4 regions of the Azospirillum sp. VT-I1 genome follow, and region 2 is predicted to be linked to each of the others. Evidence: riboswitches for the same ligand, from Rfam matches in the RefSeq annotation. Region 2 holds a riboswitch; each other region holds the start of a gene.

Region 1 (3,908 bases), 840 kb from region 2:
CTTCGCCCCGCCGCTCCGCACGTCGCCGCGCATGAACGACTTCTGGAAGCCCAGCTTGAAGGGAAAGGCGACGTCGACCATCTGCTTCGCCTCGTCGAAGCTGGAGGCCCACACTTCCGCCACGTTGGCGCAGCGCCAGATCTGGTTGACCGGACCGCGCTCGCCGGCAGCCCTTGCGGCGGCAGATGCCTTCTCCTGCGTGACGGTCGCGACGAACTTCATCAGGCCGGCCTGGGGATCGCCGACCTCATGCACGAACAGCGGCGGCTGTTCCGCCAGTTCCCTGATCTGCTTTTCCGCCTTGCGGATGTCGCTTTCCAGCCTTGCGCGCTCGGACGACTGGCTGTTGCGGCGCTGGACCAGATGGTTGACGCGGTTCTGCAGCTCGTGCGCCTCGGCATGCAGCACATAGACGCGGTTCTCGATCTGCTCCAGCCCGCTGCTCTTTTCCAGAATGTTCGGCAGGAAATCCTTCAGCATCATGGCGACCGGAACGGCGGCCAGCATGATGATGACGATGGCGATCAGGAACAGCGTCGTGTTCGACATCCGCCCGCCCGTTCTCCTCCCGAAACCCGCAGTGCCCGACCGGCCGGAATCGGAGGGATCGGCACAAATGCGGAGTTTCAAGGATCAACGAACAATCCAACCCCGTCAACGAATCGTCGCGGCTTCGTTCGATATTCGTCAGAAATGAGTCAGGATACCGCCATTTCCGCCACCCGCTTCACCGCATCGCGCACCGGCCCCGGCCGGCGTTCGTCCGCCAAAGTCGTGAACCAGTGCTCCGGCGGGTTGCGGCCGGCGGCGCGGTTCCAGGTGATGGCGCGCAGCACCCCCTCCGCCTCCGCCGTCGGCGGCACGGCGGGGTCGATCCCGTTCATCACCGCCCAGATCCCGGTCCAGCAACGCCCGACCGACCAGGGGTTATAGCCGCCGCCGCCGACCACCAGCACCCGCGGTGCCAGCGGCAGCAGGGCGGCCACCGCTTCCCACAGCGCATGGTTGGACAGCTCCAGCCGGCTCAAGGGATCCTCGGCCAGGGCGTCGGCGCCGGTCTGGATCACCATCGCCTGCGGACGGAAGGCACGGGCCAGCGGCAGCACTGCCGCCTCCATCACATGCTCCATCTCGCTGTCATTGAAGCCCGGCGGGACCGGCAGGTTGCGGGCCAAGCCGCCGGCGCGGTCCTCCGCCTTACCGGTATAGGGCCAGCGCCCGTCCTCGTGGATGGAGATGGTCAGCACCCGGTCGTCGTCGGCGAACGCCTCCTCCACCCCGTCGCCATGGTGGGCGTCGAGATCGACATAGAGAACCCGCTCCAGCCCATGGTCGAGCAGTTCGAGGATGCCCAGCACCGGCGCGTTGAAATAGCAGAAGCCGCTGGCCCGGTCGCGGCGCGCATGGTGGGTGCCGGCGGCCGGCGCATACACGAGGCCGGCCGGCCGGTCGCCCAGAATCCGCGCCGCCTGCAGGGCCGACCCGCTGCTGTGGGCCGGCCGCCGGTACATCTCGGCAAAGACGGGGTTCTCCAGCTTGCCCAGATTGTGGCGGGCCGCCGTCGCCTCGTCCACCCGCTGCTCCGCCTCCGCCCGCTTCAGCGCGGCGATGTAGTCCGCGGTGTGGAAACGCGCCAGTTCGCGTTCGCTCGCCACATGGGTGTCGAGATAGACCTCGTCGGGCAGCCACCCCATGGCGCGGCTGAGGTCGATGACGGTCGAAACGCGCGGGATCGCCAGCGGATGCTTCGGGCCATAGGTCGAGCCGCGATAGATCTCGCCGCCGATGAACAGAGGGGTGCGGAGAGGCGTGGTCAGGGGATGATCTCCATCGGTCCCGCCAGAAACTAGGCGGAGCCGCGCGCCGGTCAAGCGCCGCCCCGCCGCTTCCACGCTCCGCAAGCCGCCACCGGCAATGCTTGCGGTCACGGATCGTCCGCGCTTATAGTCGCGGCCTTCACTGGGGGAGCCGATGGGCGGCTGAGAGGTCCCGTTGCGGGACGACCCCTGGAACCTGATCCGGTTCATGCCGGCGTAGGGATCAGTGATGGCTGCCTGCAAGCGCACCCTATCCGCCATACCGCCATGCTCGCGCCCAGGCTTGCGACCAGTCTCGCTTAAGGCCCGGCGATGACGCCGCTTTCGGTGACCGTCTCGCGTGCGCGGCTGACCTTCGGCGGCACGCTGCTGTTTTCCGACCTGACGCTGGAGCTGCCGCCGGGGCGGACCACCTGCCTGCTGGGGCCGAGCGGCGTCGGCAAGACCACGCTGCTGCGCATCCTCGCCGGGCTGGCGGAGCCGGAGCCGCCGACCACCGTCACCACCGGCGACGGGCTGCCGCTCGCCGGCCGCATCGCCTACATGGCGCAGCAGGACCTGCTGCTGCCCTGGCTGACCGTTCTGGACAATGTCCTGCTGGGCGACCGGCTGCGCCACCGCCGACCCGATGCCGCGCGGGTGGAGCGCGCCAGAGCGCTGCTCGGCCGCGTTGGGCTGGCGGGACGGGAGCGCGACCGCCCGGCCGCCCTGTCCGGCGGACAGCGGCAGCGGGTGGCGCTGGCCCGCACGCTGATGGAGGACAAGCCGCTGGTCCTGATGGACGAGCCCTTCTCCGCGCTCGATGCCATCACCCGCCTGAGGCTGCAGGAGACGGCGGCGGAGACGCTGGCCGGCCGCACCGTCCTGATGGTCACCCACGACCCGCTGGAGGCCCTGCGCATCGGCGACCGCCTGCATGTGATGACCGGCCGCCCCGCGATCATGGGGCCGGCGCTGGAGCCGTCCGGCCCGGTGCCGCGCCGGGTGGACGACCCCGGATTGCTGGCGCTGCAGGCGGAGCTGTTGCGGAGGCTGGCGGAATGAGGGCGCTGCTGCGCGCCTTGGTGACGCTCGCGGTGCTGGTCGCCGGCTGGCAGGCGCTGGTCTGGGCCACCGGCCTGCCGCGCTACCTGCTGCCCGGTCCGCTGGCCGTGGCGGACGCGATGCGGCGGCAGGCGCCGCTGCTGTGGAGCCATGGACTGACGACGCTGACCGAGATTCTGATCGGGCTGGTGGCCGGCGTGGCCCTGGGCGGCGTCAGCGCGCTGCTGCTGGCGCGGTTCCGCACGGCGCGGCGCTGGCTGATGCCGCTGCTGCTGGTCAGCCAGGCGATTCCGGTCTTCGCGCTGGCGCCGCTGCTGGTGCTTTGGCTGGGCTACGGCATGGCGTCCAAGATCGCCATGGCGGTGCTGGTCATCTATTTCCCGGTGACGACGGCGCTGTTCGACGGTCTGCGCCGCACCGATCCCGGCTGGCTCGACCTTGCCCGCACCATGGGCGCCTCGCCCGCCGCCATCCTGTGGCGCATCCGCCTGCCCGCCGCCCTGCCCGCCTTCTGGTCGGGCGTTCGGGTGGCCGCAGCTGTCGCGCCCATCGGTGCGGTGATCGGCGAGTGGGTGGGGTCGTCCTCCGGCCTCGGCTACCTGATGCTGCACGCCAACGCCCGCATGCAGATCGACCTTCTGTTCGCCGCCGTGCTGGTGCTGGGGCTGTTCGCGGTGACGCTCTATGCCGCCGTCGATGCGCTGGCCCGCCGCGCCCTGCCCTGGCAACCCGATACGCAACCGGCCGAAGACGCCAATCCTTGAAGGGGAGAGAGATCCGATGAAGCACCTGTTCGCCGCCGGCCTGATGGCGGCCGGCCTGATGACCGCGCTTCCGGCGCTGGCCCAGGACAAGCTGTCCGTGATGCTGGACTGGTTCGTCAACCCGGACCATGCGCCGCTGGTGGTGGCGCAGGAGAAGGGCTTCTTCAAGGATGCCGGGCTGGAGGTGACGCTGACCGCCCCGGCCGACCCCAACGATCCGCCGAAGCTGGTCGCCGCTGGCGGCGCCGACCTTGCCGTGTCGTACCAGCCGCAGCTGATCCTG
Region 2 (3,908 bases):
ATCCGGTGGTCGTCCATGGCGGCGGTCCGCAGATCGGCCAGATGCTGGAGCGTCTGAAGATCAAGTCCAGCTTCATCGACGGCCTGCGCGTCACCGACAAGGAGACGGTCGAGGTGGTCGAGATGGTGCTGGCCGGCTCCATCAACAAGCAGATCGTCGCCGCCATCAACGGCGCCGGCGGCCGTGCCGTCGGCCTGTCGGGCAAGGACAGCAACCTGATCACCGCCCGCCGTCTGGAGCGTGTGCAGCGCGACCCCGACAGCAACATCGAGAAGGTGCTGGACCTGGGCTTCGTCGGCGAGCCGTACAAGGTCAACCCGCAGATCCTGCATGCGCTGGCCCAGTCGGACATCATCCCGGTCATCGCGCCGGTCGGCTTCGACGTGAATGGCGATACCTACAACATCAACGCCGACACGGCGGCCGGCGCGGTCGCGGCGGCGGTGAAGGCGGCGCGCTTTTTCCTGCTGACCGACGTCGCCGGCGTCCTCGACAAGGACAAGAAGCTGATCGAGAAGATGTCGCTGGAGGATGCCCACAAGGCCATCGCCGACGGCACCGCGTCCGGCGGCATGATCCCGAAGATCGAAACCTGCATCAGCGCGGTGGAGCAGGGCGTCGACGCCGCTGTTATCCTGGATGGCCGCGTGCCGCACGCGCTGCTGCTGGAGATCTTCACCGAGGGCGGCGCCGGCACCCTGATCGGCAAGGCCTGACGCAACAACGGGGGGACCGATGTCCGACCTGCGCAAGGATCTGCTCCGCCAGATGAAGGCCATCCGAGACCGGATGGACCCGAAGCTGGTGGAGCGTGCCAAGCTGGCGGCCTTGGGCAAGGTCCCCTACGACAGCGACGCGGCGAAGGAGGCGGTCGGCCATTTCCTGGACGCCAAGCGGGATGGCGGCGCCTTCCGCCGCAAGCTGGAACAGGCGCTGAAGGCGGAAGGCGGGACGCTGGACCTCGACACCGAAGGGAAGGCACCATCGCCGGTTAAGCCGCGGCGTGGCGGGCGGATGACCTAGGCGCTCCAGGAGCCGCCTCGAACCACGCAAGGAGCATTGCCTTGCTGCATGTCTTCGTCAATGACGGCGGTCTGCTGCGCTGGGCCAGGGAAGCCGCGGAGGGGGCGGAGCCGCTGCCCGAGGCGACCGTCTGGCTCGACCTGATCAACCCGACCGCCGAGGAACTGGCGCGGGCCGAGGCGCTGATCGGCGCCAGCCTGCCGACCCGCGAGCAGATGGCGGAGATCGAGGAATCGAGTCGCCTGCGCATCGCCGGTGGCGCCCTGACCATGACCGTCACCGCCCTGGTCTGGGCCGACACCGACGAACCGCGCATCGCCACCGTCAGCTTCGTGCTGGCCGGGCGCCGGCTGGTCACCATCCACGACATCGATCCCCAGCCGTTGCTGGCCTTCCGGCGCCGCGCCACCCATGGGCAGGTGCCGGCCTCCCGCGGGGAGCTGGTTCTGGCGGCGCTGGTCGACGGGATGGTCGACCGCACCTCCGCCGTGCTGCGGCGGACCGGGGTGGAATTGGACGTGCTGAACCGCCGCCACTTCCGTGGACGCAAGCTGCGCTCGCGCGGCGAAACGCTGGACGACGCCCAGACGCTGAAGCGCATCGGCCATGCCGGCCACCTGATCGGCAAGGCCCGCATCAGCCTGGCCAGCCTGTCCCGCATGACGGCGTTCCTGGCGCGCGGCGACGGCTGGAACTCCGGCAAGGCGACACGGCGCTGGGCCAAGACGACGCTGCAGGATCTGCGCGGGCTGGACCAGTATGCCCGCTTCCTGGCCGGCAAGGTCGCGCTGGCGCTGGACACCGCACTGGGCCAGATCAACGTGGAGCAGAACGAGATCGTCAAGATCGTGTCGGTCCTGACCGTCCTCTTGTTCCCGCCGACCCTGGTCGCCAGCATCGGCGGCATGAATTTCCACGAGATGCCGGGGACCGACTCGCCCTTCGGCTATCCCAGTGCCCTGGGCCTGATGCTGCTGTCGGCGCTGCTGCCGATGATCTATGTCCGTCTGAAGCGCTGGCTGTAGCGCCGCATCCACACAATGAGGTGGGCGGATCGTCCGCTGTTCTTTCCTTTTGACAGGGGCGGCCCGTCCCGGCAGGATGGGCGCCATTCCAGGGGGTCCCGACAGGGGGCTGAGATACCAACGGCCGGACGGCGCTAAGCGCAGCCGGCAGCGTGGTGACCCTTCGAACCTGATCCGGGTCATACCGGCGAAGGGAGGGACCTCGTGACGGGCCGATTCTCGCCCCGTCCGGCCGTATCGGCCCCCGCCGTGCCGGGGACTCATGCAGGGATACGGCCCGCACGAAGACACCGCACCTCCGTCCGCAGTCCCGGGTTTGTCCGCCCAACTCCGACGGAGAAACCCAATGCCCAAGGACTTCAACGAGACCGCCATCCGCATTTCGACCGGCCCGCTGCCGTCGTCGCGGAAAACCCATGTGCCGGGCACGCGCTATCCCGACCTGCGCGTCGCCATGCGCGAAATCGCCCTGTCCGGCGGCGAGCCGCCGCTGACCGTCTATGATGCCTCCGGACCCTACACCGACGAGACGGTGACCATCGACGTGCGCGCCGGGCTGGCCAAGCACCGCCGCGACTGGATCCTGGCCCGTGGCGACGTGGAGACGACAGAAAGCGGCGTGCTGCGCGCCAAGGGCGGCGGGACCGTCACGCAGATGGCGTATGCCCGCGCCGGCATCGTCACCGCGGAGATGGAATACATCGCCGTCCGCGAGAATCTCGGCCGTGCCGCGGCGCTGCCCGCTGCCCGCGACGGTGAGGATTTCGGCGCCGACATCCCCGACTTCATCACGCCGGAGTTCGTTCGCGACGAGGTGGCGCGCGGGCGGGCGATCATCCCGTCCAACGTCAACCACCCCGAGTCGGAGCCGATGATCATCGGCCGCAACTTCCTGACCAAGATCAACGCCAACATCGGCAACTCCGCCGTGACCTCCTCCATCGAGGAGGAGGTGGAGAAGATGGTCTGGGCGATCCGCTGGGGGGCCGACACGGTGATGGACCTGTCCACCGGCGCCGACATCCACCAGACCCGCGAATGGATCCTGCGCAACTCCCCGGTGCCCATCGGCACGGTGCCGATCTATCAGGCTTTGGAGAAGGTGAAGGGCAGGGCCGAGGATCTGACCTGGGAGCTGTTCCGCGACACGCTGATCGAACAGGCGGAGCAGGGCGTCGATTACTTCACCATCCATGCCGGGCTGCGGCTGGCCCACATCCCGCTGACCGCGAAGCGGGTGACCGGCATCGTCTCCCGCGGCGGCTCGATCATCGCCAAATGGTGTCTGGCCCATCACCGCGAGAACTTCCTCTACGACCATTTCGCCGACATCGTCGAGATCTGCCGCGCCTATGACGTGGCGCTGTCGATGGGTGATGGTCTGCGGCCGGGCAGCCAGGCCGACGCCAACGACGCCGCCCAGTTCGCCGAACTGGAGACGCTGGGCGAACTGACGAAGATTGCCTGGGCGCGCGACGTGCAGGTGATGATCGAGGGGCCGGGCCATGTGCCGATGCACAAGATCAAGCACAATGTCGAGAAGCAGCTGGCGCTGTGCGGCGAAGCGCCCTTCTACACGCTGGGGCCGCTGGTGACCGACATCGCGCCGGGCTACGACCACATCACCAGCGCCATCGGTGCGGCGATGATCGGCTGGTTCGGCACGGCGATGCTCTGCTACGTCACGCCGAAGGAGCATCTGGGCCTGCCCGACCGCGACGACGTGAAGGCCGGCGTCATCGCCTACAAGATCGCCGCCCATGCCGCCGACCTCGCGAAGGGCCACCCGGCGGCCCGGCTGCGCGACGACGCCATGTCGCGTGCCCGCTTCTCCTTCCGCTGGCGCGACCAGTTCGCCCT
Region 3 (3,908 bases), on a different replicon from region 2:
TGCTTGCCGTGTAGACCGAGAGCAGATGCAGCGGCTTCAGGGTCACGCTGGAGGTGACATTGACGATGACGCCCGACCTCCGCGCCCTGAACTGGGGCAGCATGGCCTGTGTCATCGCCATGGTGCCGAAGGTGTTCGTGGCGAAAATCCCGCGCACGGCATCCATCGTCACCCCTTCCAGGGCGCTCAGCAATCCGATGCCGGCGTTGTTGACCAGCACGTCGACCGGGCCCGCCTCCTCCACCGCCTGCCGGATGCCGTCCGCATCGGTGACGTCGAGGCGGAGGATGCGCAGACGCTCCGAGTTGGGAAGGATATCCCCGGTCGGGGTGCGCATGGTGGCGATCACCGTCCAGTCGCGGTCGAGAAAATGGCGGGCGGTTTCCAGGCCGAAGCCGGATGAACAGCCGGTGATGAGAATGGTCTTCATGGGATGGCTCCTGTCGCTGAATGCGAAGCGGAGGATAGAGCGCGGTGCCTGGACGATCTACAATCAGAAATCCGGAATTCGTTTGCAGGAGTCCGAAAGTGATCGACCCCTTGGCGCAGGTGGTCGGCCTGCTTCGGCCGAGCGCCTCATTCTCAAAGCTCACCCGCGGGGCCGGGTCCTGGCGGGTCCGGCGCACGGAGGCCCGACGCCCGTTCTACTGCGTGGTTCTCGACGGCTCGTGCCGCTTGAGTGTCGGCAACGACGATCCCATCCTCCTTGAGACGGACGACTTCGTGCTGATCCCGGCGGCCTGCGAGTTCACGGTGTCGAGCATCGAACCGATGCCTCCGGGAGCGGCCGACACCGTTCCGGTCGAAGTGCGGCCGGGAGAATTCCTGCTCGGCAGTGCCGATCGCCCGCCGGAGGTGCGCAATCTTGTCGGCTACTGCGCATTCGGTTCGCCCGATGCGTCCCTGCTGGTGTCGCTGCTTCCGCAACTGGTTCATGTCCGTGGAGAGAAGCGGCTGAGCACACTGGTGCAGTTGGTGAACGAGGAGTCACGTGCGCAGCGGCCGGCGCGCGACGTCATCCTGGCGCGCCTGCTTGAGGTTCTGCTGATCGAGGCGCTGCGCTCCACGATGCTGTCCGCCGGGTCGCCGGGTCTGCTGCGCGGGCTGGGTGACGACCGCCTTGCGGTGGCCCTGCGGCATATCCACGGGCACCCGGCCTTGCCCTGGACGGTCGCGCAGTTGGCGAAGGAAGCCGCGCTGTCGCGATCCACCTTCTTCGAGCGGTTCCGGCAGGCGGTGGGCGTCGCGCCGATGGAATACCTGCTCCAATGGCGGATGGCGCTGGCGAAGGATATGCTCCGCCGGCGGGATGGCGGCATCGCCGACATCGCGGAGCGTGTCGGTTACAGTTCCGCCAGCACATTCAGCGTCGCCTTCGCCCGCCATGTCGGGGTTCCGCCGACTGTGTATGCACGCCTGCAGGAGGAGGAAACGGCGATCTCCGAACCTGCGAGGACCGGCACGGCGGCGTGACGCCGCCGCCATGCCCGCTGTGCGCGGCGGTGTGTCGTGGAACAGCCGCCCTTTCCGCCCTCCGCAAAGCCGGCATCCCCGTCGTTGACAGACGGCGCGATGGTCTTCTAGGCTCCGTCCCGTTCCCAGGGGAGCCTCGTCAAGGAGGCTGAGACACCCGCCGGCCCGGTCCTTCACGTCCGGGCGACGCGGCAACCCTTCGAACCTGATCCGGGTCATGCCGGCGTAGGGATGCGGGACGAGAAGGCCTTCGCGGCCGACGCGCTGATCCATACCCCACAGGCTTGTCCCGGATTCGTTTGCTGCTCCATCGGTCGGTGCCGCTTGGAGAAAACGGGGCGGGGAGTGTGGCCGTGAGCGCGATCTACGACAGCGTGATCTACGACAAGGTCCTGGCCTTCATGGAGGCCGACATCGGAAGCGGGGCCGCGGCCGACGACGCATTCAACGCCCTGGCGCTGGCGGTCTTCGCCCACCAGTTCGAGCACAACCAGCCTTACCGCCGCTTCGCCATGCAGCGCGGCCGGACGCCGCGCGGGGTGAAGAGCTGGCGCGACGTCCCGGCGGTGCCGATCAACGCCTTCAAGGACCTGACGCTCAGCTGCCGCCCGGCGGAGGAGTCCGCCCGCATCTTCATGACCAGCGGCACGACCAAGGGCGGCATCCGCGGCCAGATCCACCACACGACCCTGGCGGTCTACGACCGGTCCATGCTGCTCAACTTCCGCCGTCGCTTCATGCAGGGTGCAGGGGCGGGCGCGGAGCGGATGGCGATGGGCATCCTGTTCCCAACCGAGACGGCAATGCCGAACTCCTCGCTCGCCCATTATCTGGAGCTGGCGCGGGCGGAATGCGGTACGCCGGACAGCCGCCATTGGATCGGGGAAGCGGGCATCGACACCGCCGGGCTCTATGACCGGCTGTCCGCCGCCGAACGCTCAGGGGAGCCCTTCGCCTTGTTGGGCGCCAGCTACGGCTTCGTGCATCTGATGGACGCGATGGCGCGCGACGGCCGCCGCTTTGCTCTGCCGGAGGGGAGCCGCATCCTCGACACCGGCGGCTTCAAGGGCCAGTCGCGGGAACTGGAGCCGGACGAGTTCTATGGGCAGCTTGCAGCCTTCTTCGGCGTGCCGCGCGAGCGCTGCATCAACATGTACGGCATGACGGAGCTGAGCACCCAGTTCTACGACGACGGCAATGCTGTCTGCCCGTCGCTGAAATCCGGCCCGCATTGGATCCGAAGCCGCGTCGTCGATCCCTTGTCCGGGCGCGATGTTCCCGCCGGCAGCATGGGCGTGCTGGTGCACCATGACCTGGCCCACGTCAACTCCGTCGCCGCCATCCTGACCGAGGACGCCGGCATCCTGGAGGAGGGCGGCTTCCGCCTGCTGGGCCGTGTCGCCGGGGCGCAGGCCAAGGGCTGCTCGCTGGCGGTGGAGGATTTCCTCGCCGCTGCGCGCGGTTGAGGGGGAGCGCGGCCTTGGCCTTCGGCGACGATCCGTCCCGCCTGGAACTGGCCGGACATCTGCCCGGCCTGCCGCCGGATGCGGTGGAGCGGCGCGTGCTGACCTTCGGGTCGGGCGATGCGGCGCTGCGCGTGGCGGTGCCGGTGCTGGATTCCGGGCAGGTGGAGCAGGTTGCGGCGACGGTCCGGGCGGCGGCGCGCGGCTATCTGAAGACGCTGCCAACGGCGCACATCGTCGCGGTGATCGACGCGGCGATCCAACGGCTTCTCGACCGCGAGGACCCGTGGCGCCGCCGGGCTGAGCGGCTGCTGCCCATCGTCACCGGCTATGACGCAGAGATGGTCAGGCTGGGGCTGACCGGCTATCTGAAGACCTTCCGCGCCCATGAGTTGCGCCGCTTCCTGGCAGAGGATTTCGCCAACCCGCAGGTGCTGGACGAGTTCCAGCCGGCGCCCAAGGGCGGCTTCACCCGCGCCTTCGGCCCCGACCTGCTGCTGCATGTCTGGGCGGGCAATGTGCCGGGGCTGCCCTTGTGGAGCCTGATCTCCGGCCTGCTGGTCAAGTCCGGCACGGTCGGCAAGCTGCCCAGTGCCGAGCCGCTGTTCGCGGGCTGGTTCGCGCAGCTGCTGGCGGAGATCGACCCCAGGCTGGGCGAGTGTCTGGCCGTGGTGTGGTGGAAGGGCGGCGACGCGACGGCGGAGCGGGCATGGCTGGCCCAGGCCGACATGGTGGTCGCCTATGGCGGCACCGCGGCGCTGGCGGCGATCCGCGACCGGGTGCCAGTGACCACCCGCTTCCTGCCCTACGGCCACAAGATCAGCTTCGCGCTGGTGTCGCGCGCCGCGCTGGATCCGCGGCGGGCGGGGGAGACGGCGCGGCTGGCCGCCCACGACATCGCCCGCTACGACCAGCAGGGCTGCTATTCGCCGCAGACCCTGTTCGTCGAGCGCGGCGGCCGGCTGTCGCCGC
Region 4 (3,908 bases), on a different replicon from region 2:
TTCCGGCGACTGGCTGCCGGGGCGGATCAGCACGTCCACCAGCAGCCATGTCATGATCGACGCGGCGATGAAGTTGAACATGATCGTCGTGATGACGATGTGGCTGCCGCGCTTGGCCTGCAGCCAGGCCGGGATGAAGGCCCAGGCGGCGCCGAACAGGGCCGAGGCCAGGATCGCCAGCAGCGCCACCACCGGCCAGGGCCAGCCGGTCAGCGCCAGCGCCACCAGCCCGGCGCCGAGCCCGCCCAGATAGGCCTGCCCCTCACCGCCGATGTTGAACAGCCCGCAATGGAAGGCGATGGCCACCGCCAGCCCGGTGAAGATGTAGCTGGTGGTGTAGTAGAGGGTGTAGCCGATGGCCTCCGGATATCCCAGAGCCTCCGTCACCAGCAGCGACAGCACGTCCACCGGATTCTCGCCGATCACCAGGATCACCAGCCCCGACAGCACGAAGGCCGCGACGAGGTTGAGAACCGGCAGCAGCGCATACCCGACCCAGCCCGGCACGGCGCCCGGCTGACCCTTCCCCGACCCGCTCAGCAGCACCGGCGTCTCCTGGATTGCCCCTGCCGGGGATTCTTAACCGGCAACCCCGCCGCTGACCAAGCATTTCCTGAGGTGGGAAAGCCAGCGGGTGCCTGGACTTGGAAGCGTCATAAAAGTCTTGCCGCAGCGCAGCATTCTGGCATGCTTCTTATCCATATGAAAATTATGGTTATGGAGCATGCCCGATGCCGCTCGACCTGCCGCCGACCTTCCGCCACCACGTCTTCTGCTGCGCCCAGCAGCGCCCGCCCGGCCACCCGCGCGGCAGCTGCGCCGCCAAGGGCGCCCATCCGCTGTGGCAGCGGCTGGACCAGAAAATCCAGGGCAAGGGCCTGACGGATGTCGGGATGGCGCTGACGGGCTGCCTCGGCTTCTGTTCCGCCGGGCCGCTGATGGTGGTGTATCCGGAGGGCATCTGGTACCGGCCGGAAACGCCGGAGGACATCGACGAGATCGTGGAGTCGCATCTGGTCGGGGACACGCCGGTGGAGCGGCTGGTGATGGTGCTGACGCGGTGAGGGGTGGGGGAGTGCTGACGGCGATGCCCCCTCCCTAACCCTCCCCGCTGACGCGGGAGAGGGGACTGCCGCTGCTTCGGCATTGAAACCGCTCTAGACAAGCGTCCTGCCCCCTCTCCCGCGGAACGCGGGGAGGGATGGGGAGGGGGCATCCATCGCCTGAACCCCGCCAAACCCCACGCCTACCAGACCTGCGGTTGCGGCATTGGGACGCGGGCGGATTTGCCCATATTGTGGGCAACCTCCGCCATTGCCCGTCCGAACCGATCCCATGACCGACGCCGAGACCGCCGACCTGCTGCCTGCCGAGGCCGATTCGGTCCCCTATGCCGTGGGCTGCTTCCTGGGCGCGATCCTGCTGTTCGCGGCGATGGACACGCTCATCAAGTTCCTGACCGCCGACTACCCGGTGCCGCAGCTGATGTTCGTGCGCTCGCTGGTCGCCCTCCTGCTGGTGGGCGGCTACACCCTGTGGCGGGGCGGCGGGATCGCGGCGATGCGGACGCGACGGCCCTGGGGGCATGTCTGGCGGGCCTTCGCCGGGCTGATCTCCATGGGATGCTTCTTCTATGCGTTCCGCGAGTTGCCGTTGGCCGACGTCTATGTGCTGAGCTTCGCCGGGCCGCTGTTCATCACCGCGCTGTCCGCCCCGCTGCTGGGGGAACCCGTCGGCTGGCGCCGCTGGGTGGCGGTGGTGGTCGGCTTCGGCGGCGTGGTGGTGATGGCGCAGCCGTCCACCGGTGCGCCGCTGGTGCCGGTTCTGGTCGGGCTGTGCGCCGCCCTGTTCTATGCGCTGGCCGCCTTGGCCGTGCGCGGTCTGTCGCGGACGGAGACCAGCGCATCCATCGTGCTCTATCTGCTGTTGACGACGACGGTGGTCAGCGGGGCGCTGACGATCCCCGTCTGGACGGCGCCGACCGCCTATGCGCTGGGACTGATGGCGCTGGTCGGCGCGATCGGCGCCGGGGCGCAGGTGCTGCTGACCCAGGCCTTCCGCCGCGCGCCGCCGGCGGTGGTGGCACCCTTCGAATATACCAGCATGGTCTGGGCCAGCCTGTTCGGCTGGATGGTGTTCGGCGACCTGCCGACCGCACCGGTGCTGCTTGGCGCCATGGTCATCATCGGCAGCGGGCTCTACATCCTGCATCGTGAAACCGTGGTGGCGCGCCGCCGGCTGGGTTCTTGACAGGACGGGCCCGGCGGCGACACTCTCGCCGCCTGTTCACGGCTGGGGTGCCCGTGCGGATGCCGGATCGGCGGATGCGCGGGCTGAGACAACACCCATCGAACCTGATCCGGGTCATGCCGGCGAAGGGAGCCGACCGGAACCCGACGGATCGCCTGCAAAACGCCCCGTCTCCTCCGCGTCGCCCCGGTTGCCGGCGCGTGTTGAGGAGTTTTCGGTCATGCGGCGCGCGCTTCCCCTCCTGATCGGCCTGCTGGCCGCATCCTCCTGCCTGTCGTCCGCCGTCCGCGCCGACGACACGCTGTCCTTCCCGGTGCTGGTGCCGCTGACCGGCTTCCTGTCGCTGGAGGGCACCAGCCAGCGGAACGGTGCCGTCCTGGCGCTGAAGCAGACGCCGGCCGGCGTCGCCATCGCGTCGGAGGTCGTCGATACCGGCACCTCGCCCGAGGCGGCGGTGACGGCGCTGGAGCGCGCGGCCGGCCGCGGCACGGTCGGCGCGGTCGCCGCCAGCATGCTCGGCACCCAGATGCTGGCGATGCTGCCCTTGGCGCAGGAACTGAAGCTGCCGCTGGTCACCGTGTCGGGCACCGCGTCGATCACCGAGCAGGGCAACCCCTGGGTCTTCCGCTTCTTCCCCGGCGACGCCGTGACCAAGGCCGCCCACGCCCGCTATGTGGTGGAGGAGTTGGGCAAGCGTCAGCCCGCCGTCATCTACCAGACCACCGCCTATGGGCAGAGCGGCAAGACGCATCTCGACGCCGCCTTCAAGGCGCTGGGCGTCACGCCCGTCTTCGAGGAGGGGGTGGATCCCGCAGCCAAGGATCTGCTGCCGGTGCTGACCAAGGCGCTGGCCGCCAAGCCCGACGTGCTGGTGCTGCACCTGCATTCCGGCCCGACGGCGCTGCTGCTGCGGCAGGCGGCCTCCAGCGGGGTGGCGGTGCCCATCGTCGCCGGTTCCGCCATGCATCAGCCGAGCACTGCGGCCCTGCTGGAGCCGGCGGAGCTGAAGGGCGTCTGTGCCGAGACCGCGGCCTCGCCCATTTCCGGCGACACGCCGGAGGTGAAGGCCTTCACCGACGCCTACCGCGCCGCCTTCGGCAAGGAGCCGGACGCCTTCGCGCTCGGCCAGTATGACGGCATGACCATGGTGCTGGAAGCGGTGAAGGCCGGCGCCCGGACACCGGACGCCATCGCCAAGGCGCTGTCGGCGGAGAGCTTCAAGGGCCTCGCCATGACCTACAAGTCCGACGGCAAGGGCAACATGGCCCATTCCGCCGTCATCGTCTGCTATGACGGGACCAGCCGCGTGCCGGTGCTGGCGAAGCGGTACGACGACCCCGCGCTTGCGGCGAAGTGAGCGGATGGCGGCGCTTCAACTGCTGGTCAACGGGGTGGCGCTGGGCGCGGCCTATGCCTTGGTGGCGCTGGGCTTCGTGCTGGTGCTGAACGCCACCTCGGCGGTGAATTTCGCCCAGGGCGATCTGGTGATGGCCGGCGGGCTGCTGGCGGTGGCGCTGGCGCCGCTGATCCCGTTGCCGGGCATCGCCCTGCTGCCGGTGGTTCTGGCGCTGATGGCGGGGCTTGGGCTGCTGCTGGCGCTGGCGGCCTATCTTCCCTTGCGGCGGCGGCCGCCGGTGTCGGTCTTCATCAGCACCATC

Evidence for each region. A riboswitch is a leader RNA that binds a small molecule or an ion and turns the genes downstream of it on or off. The one in region 2 is predicted to bind thiamine pyrophosphate.
Region 1: linked by a shared signal. The riboswitch ahead of AB8P05_RS01870 (ABC transporter ATP-binding protein) and the one ahead of thiC (phosphomethylpyrimidine synthase ThiC) in region 2 are both predicted to bind thiamine pyrophosphate.
Region 3: linked by a shared signal. The riboswitch ahead of AB8P05_RS17020 (LuxE/PaaK family acyltransferase) and the one ahead of thiC (phosphomethylpyrimidine synthase ThiC) in region 2 are both predicted to bind thiamine pyrophosphate.
Region 4: linked by a shared signal. The riboswitch ahead of AB8P05_RS20545 (ABC transporter substrate-binding protein) and the one ahead of thiC (phosphomethylpyrimidine synthase ThiC) in region 2 are both predicted to bind thiamine pyrophosphate.

What each region holds. Positions count from the first base shown of each region.
Region 1 is NZ_CP168800.1:388,949-392,856, reverse strand. Features, by position in the region: gene AB8P05_RS01880 (hypothetical protein) at 1-549, opposite strand, end outside; gene AB8P05_RS01875 (acetoin utilization protein AcuC) at 699-1,928, opposite strand; TPP riboswitch at 1,952-2,059, shown strand; gene AB8P05_RS01870 (ABC transporter ATP-binding protein) at 2,145-2,861, shown strand; gene AB8P05_RS01865 (ABC transporter permease) at 2,858-3,625, shown strand; gene AB8P05_RS01860 (ABC transporter substrate-binding protein) at 3,642-3,908, shown strand, end outside.
Region 2 is NZ_CP168800.1:2,417,728-2,421,635, forward strand. Features, by position in the region: gene argB (acetylglutamate kinase) at 1-716, shown strand, start outside; gene AB8P05_RS11625 (hypothetical protein) at 736-1,023, shown strand; gene AB8P05_RS11630 (magnesium transporter CorA family protein) at 1,065-2,048, shown strand; TPP riboswitch at 2,129-2,261, shown strand; gene thiC (phosphomethylpyrimidine synthase ThiC) at 2,395-3,908, shown strand, end outside.
Region 3 is NZ_CP168802.1:669,513-673,420, forward strand. Features, by position in the region: gene AB8P05_RS17010 (SDR family oxidoreductase) at 1-430, opposite strand, end outside; gene AB8P05_RS17015 (AraC family transcriptional regulator) at 529-1,473, shown strand; TPP riboswitch at 1,591-1,723, shown strand; gene AB8P05_RS17020 (LuxE/PaaK family acyltransferase) at 1,836-2,939, shown strand; gene AB8P05_RS17025 (acyl-CoA reductase) at 2,954-3,908, shown strand, end outside.
Region 4 is NZ_CP168803.1:421,877-425,784, forward strand. Features, by position in the region: gene AB8P05_RS20530 (ABC transporter permease) at 1-546, opposite strand, end outside; gene AB8P05_RS20535 ((2Fe-2S) ferredoxin domain-containing protein) at 732-1,064, shown strand; gene AB8P05_RS20540 (DMT family transporter) at 1,336-2,250, shown strand; TPP riboswitch at 2,284-2,398, shown strand; gene AB8P05_RS20545 (ABC transporter substrate-binding protein) at 2,471-3,607, shown strand; gene AB8P05_RS20550 (branched-chain amino acid ABC transporter permease) at 3,612-3,908, shown strand, end outside.